DNA from 3 places in the Mitsuaria sp. MSU3D genome. Region 3 is predicted to be linked to each of the others. Evidence: predicted binding sites of a transcription regulator. Region 3 holds the regulator's gene; each other region holds the start of a gene.
What was found. The regulator HrcA, encoded in region 3, represses chaperone genes, less so after heat shock. The targets are predictions, from matches to a motif close to TTAGCACTCNNNNNNNNNGAGTGCTAA.

Region 1 (4,059 bases), 2.3 Mb from region 3:
GCCTGGGCTTCAAACCGGAGTTCGCGGAAGACGCGCTGGCAGCGCGTGATCCGGGACTCTGGTTCGAGGTCCACCCCGAGAACTACCTCGTCGCGGGCGGCCCGCGCCTGGCGCTGCTCGAGACCCTGCGGGCGACACATCCGCTGTCGCTGCATGGGGTGTCGATGTCCCTGGCCGGCACGGCGCCGCCGGATCCCAAGCATCTGAGGCGCTTCGCCGCGTTGGCGGACCGGCTGCAGCCGGCGCTGGTGTCGGAGCATCTGGCGTGGAGCCGCTTCGGCGGGGCGTATGCACCGGACCTGCTGCCGGTGCCGCGCACGACGGAGGCCTTGCGTCATGTCGCGGCGAACCTCTCCCGCATGCAGGACGCGCTGCAGCGCCGTGTCGCCATCGAGAACCCCACGCATTACCTGTCCCTCTCCCACGAATGGGGCGAGGTCGATTTCCTGCATGAACTCGTCCGCCGCACCGGCTGCGGGTTGCTGGTCGACGTGAACAACGTGTTCGTGTCCGCAAGCAACCTCGGCATCGACGCCTCGGCGTGGATCGATGCGGTCGACGGCGATGCAGTAATGGAAATCCACGTCGCCGGGCACCGTGCCGACGCGGACGCCAGCACCGGGTTGCTGATCGACAGCCACGACACGGCTGTCGCGGCCCCGGTCTGGGCATTGCTGGCGCGATTGACCGCTCGCATCGGCCCCAGACCGACCCTGGTCGAGCGCGACGGCAACCTGCCGCCCTTCGCCGAGTTGATCGCCGAACGCAGACAGGCTCAGTCAGCGCTCGACGCGGCAACACGCGCGCCTCATGAGGTGCTCGCATGACGCGCATCGAATCGCGCGCGGAGCCGGCGCTTGAGTCGCTCGCCAGATTTCAGGAAACGTTCTGGCGTGACCTCTGGGCCGCGCCGGAGGACGACACTGCCCGCCCCGCATCGGCGGCCGCTCAGCCCGGCTTCGCCGTCTATCGCAACACCATGTTGAAAGGCTGCGCGGATGCGCTGATCTCGCTCTATCCGGCCGTACACCGGCTGACCGGCGATGCGTGGATGCAGGCGGTGGCACTCGACGCGGTGCGGGCCGACCCGCCAACGGGCGGCGACCTCCAGCACTACGGCGCGCGCTTCCCCGCGTTCCTCGATGTGGCGCTCGCCGGCAGCGAACTGCCCTGGCTTGGCGAGGTCGCGCGCCTGGACCGGCTCTGGAGCGAGAGCCACGTGTCGGCCGATGCGCCGGTACTCGAGGTACCGGCCATCGCAGGACTCGAAGCCGAACGACTCGCCGCGTCGCGGCTGGTGCCGCACCCCGCGGCGCGATGGCGCTGGTGCGCCGGCTGGCCGGCATTCAGCCTCTGGAACGCGGCACGCACCCAAGGCGCCGATCCGAATCCACCGCATTGGCAGGGCCAGGGCGCGCTGCTGACGCGGCCCTCCGGCGCGGTCATCGCGCTCGAGATCGATGCCGCCGATTGCGCCCTGCTCGACGCCTGCGCCGACGGCACACCGCTCGGCGAAGCGCTGGACACCATCCAGGCCCGCCTCCCCGCCTTCGACCCCGGCGCCGCGCTGGGCCGTCTGCTCAATCAAGGCGCCTTCACCGGCGTCATGGAGATCCCGTCATGAACACGATCAACTCCACATCCCGCACCGGACGCGACACCACCTGGTCGCTGGCCACGATCCGCCAGCGCCTGGAGCGCCTCATCTCGCATGACCTCATCGCGCTGGCCTGCCGATTCAGCATCGCGGGCGTGTTCTGGCTGTCCGGCCGCACCAAGGTCGAGGGCTGGTTCACGCTGACCGACACGACCTTCCTGCTGTTCCGCCAGGACTACGCGCTCCCGCTGATCCCGCCGGAATGGGCCGCCTATCTCGCCACGGGCGCGGAGCACCTCCTGCCGATCCTGCTGGTACTGGGGCTGTTCACGCGCCTGGCCGCCCTCGGCGTGCTGGGGATGACGGCGGTGATCCAGACCTTCGTCTATCCGTCGGGCTGGCCGACGCATCTGAGCTGGGCGGCGCCGATGCTGTATCTCCTGGGTCGGGGCCCCGGCCGGTGGTCGCTGGACCACCTATTCAGCCGCGGTATTCAAGCGCGCCCTTGAAACGTCAAGACCGGTCCATATAATCTCCCTGCTAGCACTCGCGATGGTCGAGTGCTAACAAGCCCCGAGGCCCTGGCTGAGGGGCTTACTTCTTGTGATGGACTGGCTTGTGCGCTGAGCGCACGGCGGGTCCTTGAAGCAAGTCTGCATTAGTCAAGGAGATCTGATGAAACTGCGTCCTCTGCACGATCGCGTGATCGTTAAGCGCCTGGAAAACGAAACCAAGACGGCCTCCGGCATCGTCATCCCCGACAACGCCGCCGAGAAGCCCGACCAGGGCGAAGTGCTGGCCGTCGGCCCGGGCAAGCGCAACGACAAGGGTGAGTTCATCGCCCTGAACGTCGCCGTCGGCGACCGCGTCCTGTTCGGCAAGTACAGCGGCCAGACCGTCAAGGTCGACGGCGACGAGCTGCTCGTCATGCGCGAGGAAGACCTGTTCGCCGTCATCGCCAAGTAATCGGCGACCGCGACAGACTTTCATCCAGATAAAGATTTCGGAGAGATACACATGGCAGCAAAAGACGTTGTCTTCGGCGGCGAGGCCCGTGCCCGCATGGTCGAAGGCGTGAACATCCTGGCCAACGCGGTCAAGGTCACGCTGGGCCCCAAGGGCCGTAACGTGGTGCTGGAGCGCTCGTTCGGCGCCCCCACCGTCACGAAGGACGGTGTCTCGGTCGCCAAGGAGATCGAGCTCAAGGACAAGCTGCAGAACATGGGCGCCCAGATGGTCAAGGAAGTCGCTTCCAAGACCTCGGACAACGCCGGTGACGGCACCACCACCGCCACGGTCCTGGCCCAGGCCATCGTCCGCGAAGGCATGAAGTACGTGGCCGCCGGCATGAACCCGATGGACCTGAAGCGCGGCATCGACAAGGCGGTCACCGCCCTGGTCACGCAGCTGAAGGCGGCCTCCAAGGCCACCACGACCTCCAAGGAAATCGCCCAGGTCGGCACCATCTCCGCCAACTCCGACGCCGACGTCGGCGAGATCATCGCCAAGGCGATGGACAAGGTCGGCAAGGAAGGCGTGATCACCGTCGAAGACGGCAAGAGCCTGGACAACGAGCTCGACATCGTCGAAGGCATGCAGTTCGACCGCGGCTACCTGTCGCCGTACTTCATCAACAACCCGGAAAAGCAGTCGGCGATCCTGGACAACCCGTTCGTCCTGCTCTACGACAAGAAGATCTCCAACATCCGCGACCTGCTGCCGACGTTGGAAGCCGTCGCGAAGTCGGGCCGTCCGCTGCTGATCATTGCCGAAGAAGTCGACGGCGAAGCGCTGGCGACCCTGGTCGTCAACACGATCCGCGGCATCCTGAAGGTCGTCGCCGTGAAGGCCCCGGGCTTCGGCGACCGCCGCAAGGCCATGCTGGAAGACATCGCCATCCTGACCGGCGGCAAGGTGATCGCCGAGGAAGTCGGCATGTCGCTCGAGAAGGTCACGCTGGCTGACCTGGGTCAGGCCAAGCGCGTCGAAGTGGGCAAGGAAAACACCACCGTCATCGACGGCAACGGTGCCGGCGCCGACATCGAAGCGCGCGTCAAGCAGATCCGCGTCCAGATCGAGGAAGCCACCAGCGACTACGACCGCGAGAAGCTGCAGGAACGCGTGGCCAAGCTGGCCGGCGGCGTCGCCGTCATCAAGGTCGGTGCCGCCACCGAAGTCGAGATGAAGGAAAAGAAGGCCCGTGTCGAAGACGCGCTGCACGCCACCCGTGCCGCCGTTGAAGAAGGCATCGTGGCCGGCGGCGGCGTCGCGCTGCTGCGCGCCCGTCAGGCCGCTGGCACGATCAAGGGCGACAACGCCGACCAGGACGCCGGCATCAAGCTGATCCTGAAGGCCATCGAAGCCCCGCTGCGCGAGATCGTCTACAACGCCGGTGAAGAAAGCTCCGTCGTCGTCAACACCGTGCTGGCCGGCTCCGGCAACCACGGCTACAACGCGGCCAA
Region 2 (4,059 bases), 210 kb from region 3:
TCGAAAGCTTCGACCCCGGCTTCGTCGCGCTGCGCGGCTCGCCGGAGCAGCTCAAGGAAACGGCCAAGGAGTTCAAGATCTACTACGCCAAGGTGCCTGGGAAGACACCGGACAGCTACACGATGGACCACACGGCGGCGAGCTTCCTGTTCGATCCGCAAGGGCGGGTGCGGGTGTTCTCGCGCTATGGCGCGGGGGCGTCGGCGTTGATGGGCGATATCAAGGCGTTGATCGCCGGTCAATGAACGAGCGCTCGGCCTGCGGGGCCAGGGGCTTGGCCCTCATACGTCTCGCAGGCTCCACAAATCGGGCCAACCCCCTGGCCCCGCAGGCCTCAGGGACGGGGCGTTGACATCCGGAAAGACGAAGGCCCCGCAGTGCGGGGCCTTCTTCATGGGGCGTCGATCAGGGGATCGAGCGGCTTTTCGATCAAGCGGCTTCCGCCACCATCGCTTTGCGCATCTTCTTCATCGCGGCGACTTCGATCTGCCGGATGCGTTCCGCGGACACGTTGTACTCGGCCGCCAGCTCGTGCAGCGTCATGCCGCCGGACCCGTCGTCGTTGACGTTCAGGTAGCGCTCCGTGACCACGCGGCGGCTGCGGTCGTCGAGCTGCTCCAGCGCCTTCTGCAGGCCGTCCGTGGCCAGCCGGTCGCGTGACTTGGACTCGATCACCCGCGTCGGTTCCTGCGTGTCGTCCGCCAGGTAGGCGATCGGCGCGAAGGTCTCGCCGTCGTCGTCGGTCTGCGGCTCCAGCGCCACGTCACCGCCGGACAGGCGCGTCTCCATCTCGACCACGTCCTCGGGCTTGACGTTGAGCTCTTCCGCCACCAGGGCGATCTCGGCTTCCGTCAGCGAGGTGCGCTGCTGGTTCGCGGCGTGTTCCTTGAGCGCGTGCTTCTTCGAGCGCAGGTTGAAAAACAGCTTGCGCTGCGCCTTGGTCGTCGCGACCTTGACCATGCGCCAGTTCTTCAGGATGTACTCGTGGATCTCGGCCTTGATCCAGTGCATCGCGTACGACACCAGCCGCACGTTCTGCTCCGGATCGAAGCGCTTGACCGCCTTCATCAGGCCGACATTGCCTTCCTGGATCAGGTCGCCCTGCGGCAGGCCGTAGCCCAGGTACTGGCGCGAGATCGACACCACCAGCCGCAGGTGCGACAGCACCAGCCGGCCCGCGGCGTCCACGTCGCCATGCGTCTTCAGACGCGTGGCGTAATCCTTCTCTTCTTCCGGCGTCAGCAGAGGAATGTGGTTGATCGCCGTGATGTACGCATCCAGGTTCCCGAGCGATGGCACCAGGGACCAGGGATCGCGGACCTTCAATGCAAGGGTGTTGGACATGTGTTCGTTGCTCCTGTATCGGGCCGGTCCTCCGGCTCGACGCTGAGAATATTAGCACTCATGGACGATGAGTGCTAAGGCTCCGGAAATCGGACGCGTCACGGGAGGGCTACCCCTGAAACCGAGTGTGTGCCTGCCGTCTTAGGATCCACTTAAGTCATTGATCTACCGAAGAAATTGGCAGCTCAAAGCTGAACGTCGCCCCCTCGCCGGCGGTGCTGGCGACCCGCAACTGGCTGCCCATCAGCGCCAGCAGCCGCTGGGTGATCACCAGCCCGATCCCCGTGCCTTCAATGCCGCCGACCTCCCGGCCCAGGCGGTTGAACGGCTGGAACAGCTGCGCCTTCTGCGCCTCGGTCAGCCCCGGCCCGGAGTCGGTGACGCTCAGTTCAACCTGCGAATCCCCGACCCGCCGCGCCCGGAGCCAGACGCGTCCGCCGTCGTGGTTGTACTTGACGGCGTTGCTGAGCAGGTTGGTCAGCACCTGCTTGAGGCGGGTCGCGTCGGCGCGCACCCGGCCGACCTCGGGGGCCAGTTCGACCTCGATGCTCACCCCGCGTCGCTGGCGCTGGGTCTCGATCATCGCGAGGCTGTCCGCCGCGATCGGCGCCAGATCCTGGTCGTCGATCTGCACGCGCAGGCCGCCGGCGTCCAGCCGCGAGAGGTCCAGGGTGTCGTTGATCATCTCCAGCAGATGCCAGCCCGACTGCTGGATCTGCGCCAGCCAGCCTCGCTGCCGGGCGCTGAGCGTCGATCCGAGGTCCGACTCCAGCAGTTGCGAGAAGCCGAGCATCGCGTTGAGCGGCGTGCGCAGCTCGTGGCTCATCCGGGACAGGAACTCGTTCTTGGCGCGGTTGGCGGCCAGCTCGGCCTCATGGATGCGCTCCAGCTCCGCCAGCCGCAGTTGCTCGCCGATGTCTTCGACGACGCCCAGCAGCCGCGACGGCAGGCCTTGGGCGTCGCGCAGCAGGCTGACGGTGGCCCGGACCGTGATCACCTGACCCTGGCCGCCGATGTAGCGCTTGATGCGGCTGTAGCGGCGGAGCTCGCCCCGGATCAGCGCCATGCCCAGCCGGCTGTCCTCGGCCCGGTCCTCGGGGTGGGTGATGGCCATGATCGAGCGCGCCTGCAACTGCTCGACGCTCATGCCCAGCAGCTGGCAGAAGTAGGGGTTGATCTCCTGCGGCCGCGCCTGGAGGTCGCAGGAGACGACGCCGATCGGCGCGTGCTCGACGATGGTCCGGAAACGCTCCTCGCTGGCGCGCAGGCGCTGGGTGGCTTCCTCGACCCGGCGCGCCACCCGCGCGGTGCTGCCGGTGACCGAGAGCAGCAGCAGGCCCAGCAGCGCGGTGCCGGCCAGCCCCGCGATCGCGAAGGGCAGGGCGGCGCTGCCGTCCAGGGTCGGCAGTCCGGACGGGTTGTAGACGATCAGGCGCCAGGCCCGTCCGGCGAAATCGACGTCGCGGGACCGGCTCGGGAGCGCGGCGGGCAGGTGCAGGCAACGCTCGTCGCCGGCCAGCAGCGGACGGCGGCTGCCGGAGGTGGCATCGATGAGGCAGTAGTCGAGCCGGCCTGCGCGAGCCGGCAGCGCGTCGTGCAGCAGCGCCTCCGGGCGCAGCGTCGCGAAGGCCACGCCGGTGGGTTTGCGGGCGTGGCCGGCGGCGTCGCGTGGATCGGTGAAGCCACCCTCGTAGAGTGCGCGGTAGACCACGACGCCCATCAGCGTCACGCCGGCGTCCTGCGACAGCGGGAAGCTTTCGCTGGCCGACGGCTCGCCGGTGGCCATCGCGCGCTCCTGCGCGGCGCGCGCCTGCGGGATGTTGCGGATGTTGGCGCCCATCGCCGGCCGGTTGCGCGCGAACGGCGCGATGAGCCGGATCGGCAGCCTGTCCTCGGCGGGGTCGGGGGTCAGGTCACCGGGCCGGCGTCGTTCGTAGACGTGATAACCGACGTAGCCGTCGGCCTGGGCCGCGCGTTCGAACGTGGGCACCTCCTGCGGACGCACCAGCGGCGCCCAGCCCACCGCGTACACGGCGCCGCCGGCGCGGGCGCGCTCGGCATGGGCGCGTTCGAAGTCGCCGCGGCGGATGCCCGGCGCGACCAGCAGCAGGCTGTGGTTGGCCTCGAGCGCGGTCAGCGGCATCGACAGCTTGTCGGACAGCGAATTCAGCGCATTCACCGCTTCCAGTTCGAAGGCATGGCGCCGGCGTCCATCCTCGTTGCGCGCGACATGCAGCGTGGCGCCGAACAGCAAGGCGCACGCGACCAGCATCGGCAGGGCGACGCTCAGTCGTCGCGGCGCCCAGTGCTTGCGCGGCAGGCCGAACAGCGCCAGCGCCACCGGCGCGCCGATCAGCACGCCGATCGCGTCGCCGACCCACCACGCGAGCCAATGCGGCAGGACCTGCGACGGCCCGATCGCACCGGTGATCCACAGCGCCGCGACGCCGAAGCTCGGTGCGACGAGGCAGGCGATGCCGGCGGTCGCGGCGAGGAAGCGCATGAGTTCGGCGGGTTCGCACAGGGGCGGGTTCGCGCCGATCCAGCGTCTCGCGAGCCACGCGCCCAGCCACGCCTGCAGCGCGCCGCCAAGGCCGACCATCAAGGGCTGCAGCGGTTGAAGGTGCGCGCGCTCGACGCCGATCGCCAGGCTGACCGCCGCGCCCCCGATCGCGATGCCCGGCAGCGCGCCGGGGCCCCAGCGCAAGGCAGCGG
Region 3 (4,059 bases):
CAGGCGCTGGTGTTCCGCGTTCAGCTCGTCCCACTCGTCCGCGCCGGGCGCGAGGCGACCGAGCTCGCCGATCTGCCAGCTCAGGCGCTCGTGCTCGCGGGCGAGGTCGGCCTGTTTCGACTGCGCGGCGGACAGCGCCTCGGTGGCCTGGCGCCACTCGGTGAAGGCGGCGGCCATCGGCTTGGTCTCGATCTGGGCGAAGCTGTCCAGCAGCTCGCGCACGCTCACGGGGCGGGTCAGGCCTTGCCAGGCGTGCTGGCCGTGGATGTCGAGCAGGTGTTCGGCGAGTTCGCGCAGCTGGGCGACGGTGGCGGTGCCGCCGTTGATCCATGCGCGGCTCTTGCCTTGGGCGTCGATCACGCGACGCAGGAGCAGCGTGTCGTCGGCGCCGTCGACGGCGGAGTCGAAGCCGGCTTCCTCGAGCCAGGGGGCGAGGACGGCGGGGCGGTCGAACTCGGCGGAGATTTCGGCGCGGGTGGCGCCTTCGCGGACGACGGCGGCGTCGCCGCGGGAGCCGAGGGCCAACTGCAGGGCGTCGATGAGGATGGACTTGCCGGCGCCGGTTTCACCGGTGAGGGCGGAGAAGCCGGCGGCGAAGTCGAGTTCGAGCGCCGGGACGATCACGAAGTCCTTGAGGGCGAGGCGGCGCAGCATCAGGTGGTGCCTTCGTTCCAGCGGAGTTTGCGGCGCAGGGTGGCGTAGTAGGACCAGCCGCTGGGGTGGAGGAAGGGGGCGCGGTGCTGGGAGCGGCGCACGGTGATGCAGTCGCCGTGGAGCAGGGAGGCGAGGGATTGCATGTCGAAGTTCACCGACGCGTCGCGGCCGGCGACGATGGTGAGGCGGACCTCGCCGTTGTCGGGCAGCACGATGGGGCGGTTGGAGAGGGCGTGGGAGGCGATGGGCAGGAGGACCCAGCCGGCGATGCCGGGGTGGAGGATGGGTCCGCCGGCGGAGAGGGCGTAGGCGGTGGAGCCGGTGGGCGTGCCGACGATGACGCCGTCGGCGCGCATGTTGGCGACGAACTCGTCGCCGACGTCCACGCGCAGTTCGACCATGGCGGCGGTGGCGCCGCGGGAGACGACGACGTCGTTCAGCGCCACGCCGGAGAAGATCTGTTCGCCGTCGCGGATCACGGCGCCTTCGAGGAGGGAGCGGTGTTCGATCTCGAAGTCGCCGGCGAGGATGGGGGCGAGGGCGTCCTTGAACTGGTCGGCGGAGATGTCGGTGATGAAGCCGAGGCGTCCCTGGTTGATGCCGACGAGGGGGAGGTTGTAGCGGGCGACCTGGCGGGCGAAGCCGAGCATGGTGCCGTCGCCGCCGACGACGATGGCCAGGTCGCACTGGGCGCCGAGTTCGGCGTGGGACAGGCCGGGGAGGGCGGTGATGCCGGTGCTGTCGGCGGTGGCCTGTTCGAGGGAAACATCCAATCCCTGGGAGGCGACAAAATCGGCAATCTCTTCCAGGATGGGCCGGATGCCCCGCGACTGGGGTTTTCCGACGATGGCCACATGGCGGAAGCGCTTGGACATGGCGGGAATTACACCACAGCGAATTGCTGGGACCGGGGGTATGCGGGGGGTGGCGCCGCCGGCTTCTTTAGAATGAAAAACATGCTCGACGATCGCGCGAAGACACTGCTGAAGGCTCTGGTGGAGCGGTACATCGCCGACGGTTCGCCGGTGGGGTCGCGCACCTTGTCGAAGGCGTCGGGGCTGGAGCTGAGCCCGGCGACGATCCGCAACGTGATGGCGGACCTGGAGGAGCTGGGGCTGATCGCGAGCCCGCACACCAGCGCGGGGCGGATTCCGACGGCGCGGGGGTACCGGCTGTTCGTGGACACCTTGCTGACGGCCAAGCCGGGCATGCCGCGCGAGGGGGTGGGGTCGTTCGAGAGCCAGTTGTTGCCTGATCAACCGCAGAAGGTGATCGCGAGCGCGGCGCATCTGCTGAGCAGCCTGTCGAGTTTCGTGGGGGTGGTGACGTCGCCGCGGAAGACGGCGGTGTTCCACCACATCGAGTTCCTGCGTCTGGGGGATCGACGGGTGCTGGTGATCATGGTGTCGCCGGACGGGGATGTGCAGAACCGGCTGGTGTTCACGGCGCAAGACCTGACCCAGTCCGACCTGACGGAGGCGAGCAACCGGCTGAACGCGCACTACGCGGGGCTGAGCCTGGACGTGGTGCGGGACCGCCTGAGGTCGGAGGTGGACCAACTGCGCGGGGAGATCGCCAAGCTGATGAGCGCGGCGGTGGATGTCGGGCAGCAGGGGGTGACGGAGCACGAGCCGATGATCATCTCGGGGGAGAGGAACCTGCTGACGGTGCAGGACTTCAGCCACGACATGGGGAGCCTGCGGCGGATGTTCGACATGTTCGAGCAGAAGACGCAGCTGATGCGGCTGCTGGATGTGTCCAGCCGCGCGGAAGGCGTGCGGATCTACATCGGCGGGGAGAGCCAGGTCGTGCCTGTTGAAGAGCTGTCGATCGTTTCCGCGCCGTACGAGGTGGACGGCGAGGTGGTCGGCACGCTCGGCGTCATCGGCCCGACGCGCATGGCCTACGACCGCATGATCGAGATCGTCGACATCACGTCGAGGATGGTGAGCAACGCGCTGTCGCAGAAGTAGCCGCGCTGCGCGGCTCGTCAGGCCGGCGCCCAAGCATGCTTACAATCCGCCGCTCCGGTGCAACGCCGGAACCAACGAATCCGCCAGGGTTCGTATATGCGATTACCCCCGGGGGCCGTTAGCTCAGTTGGTTAGAGCAGAGGACTCATAATCCTTTGGTCACAGGTTCAAGTCCTGTACGGCCTACCAATCACATCTATACGAAGTGAAGAGTTAGTGGTGACTTGCTGTCTTCGACTCCGCTGCGCGAAGCATGATGTCAATTCGGCGACGGCTTTGTCCTGTCGACCATTGAAGTGGTCAGCTTGATGGTGAGCACGCGCTCAAGTGCATCCGATACCGAATTAGGCAATGCAATGTGACGCCCGGTGTGCTAATGAGTCCAGAGCCTATGTGCGGGCTACAAGCCAGCGCAGATCACGTGGGTGGTGTAGCTCCATATTGTTCATGACAGCCTACAGCGGCTTCGTCCAAGTGCTGGCTGTCGCCCCGCTGCGAAACCTCACTTAGCGCATCCTCACGGCGTATGCATCTTGTCGGCTAAGGTGACGTTCTGACAAGGCGGTCAGCCTTGCACCGTGGTTCGCAGTTGATCCAATACAAGCGGTGGTTGTGTCTACAAAAACCAATGAGGTATTCGCGCCTAGCGCGATCGCTGTGCGCGCGACCTAAGGGATTTGCTGGGCAGAATGCAACGGAAAGTGCCACGATACTGATGCGGTACGCACAGGGATGAATTCAATGAACCAAGTCGAACAGCACTTCTTCAACGACCTCGAAAAGAAACTCTGGACATCTGCTGACAAACTGCGTTCCAACCTCGACGCGGCTGTCTACAAGCACATCGCATTGGGCCTGCTGTTCCTCAAGTACGTGTCTGATGCCTTCGAGGAGAGGCAGGAGGAGCTTGACTCTCAGTTCCGCGATCCGGCCCATGACTACTACATGGACCCGGCGGACTACCCCGAGGACTATGAGGGCAATGTCGCGGCCGAGCGGGAGGTGCGCGACTACTACACCGAGAAGAACGTGTTCTGGGTGCCTGTGGAAGCCCGCTGGCAGACCCTGGTGGACTGCGCCCAACTGCCGCCCAAGGCATCGCTGCCGTGGAAAAAGCCCGGCAAGGACGAGCCTGAAGAGATGCGCAGCGTGGGCTGGCTGATCGACAACGCCATGGAGGCCATAGAGCGTGAGAACGTCAAGCTCAAGAACGTGCTGAACAAGAGCTTTGCCAGCACAGAGCTAGCCTCGGCAAAGCTGGCCGACCTGATCGCGCTGTTCTCGGACACAAACTTCCACGCTACCGAGTACAAAGGCCAGCCGCTGAATCTGCAGGCCAAAGACATCCTGGGCCACATCTATGAATACTTCTTGGGCGAGTTCGCGCTAGCTGAGGGCAAGAAGGGCGGCCAGTACTACACACCCAAAAGCA

Region 1: groES (co-chaperone GroES) is a predicted target of HrcA. The motif match lies at 2,138-2,164, and genes of this name have one in related genera.
Region 2: rpoH (RNA polymerase sigma factor RpoH) is a predicted target of HrcA. The motif match lies at 1,396-1,422, and genes of this name have one in related genera.

Annotation. Positions count from the first base shown of each region.
Region 1 is NZ_CP200314.1:6,083,018-6,087,076, reverse strand. It holds gene bufB (MNIO family bufferin maturase) at 1-827, shown strand, start outside; gene AC1VNM_RS26785 (HvfC/BufC N-terminal domain-containing protein) at 824-1,624, shown strand; gene AC1VNM_RS26780 (DoxX family protein) at 1,621-2,106, shown strand; gene groES (co-chaperone GroES) at 2,273-2,563, shown strand; gene groL (chaperonin GroEL) at 2,615-4,059, shown strand, end outside.
Region 2 is NZ_CP200314.1:4,023,487-4,027,545, reverse strand. It holds gene AC1VNM_RS17735 (SCO family protein) at 1-245, shown strand, start outside; gene rpoH (RNA polymerase sigma factor RpoH) at 430-1,344, opposite strand; gene AC1VNM_RS17725 (ATP-binding protein) at 1,502-4,059, opposite strand, start outside.
Region 3 is NZ_CP200314.1:3,810,079-3,814,137, reverse strand. It holds gene recN (DNA repair protein RecN) at 1-654, opposite strand, end outside; gene AC1VNM_RS16690 (NAD kinase) at 654-1,529, opposite strand; gene hrcA (heat-inducible transcriptional repressor HrcA) at 1,611-2,627, shown strand; tRNA gene AC1VNM_RS16680 (tRNA-Ile) at 2,740-2,816, shown strand; gene AC1VNM_RS16675 (class I SAM-dependent DNA methyltransferase) at 3,369-4,059, shown strand, end outside.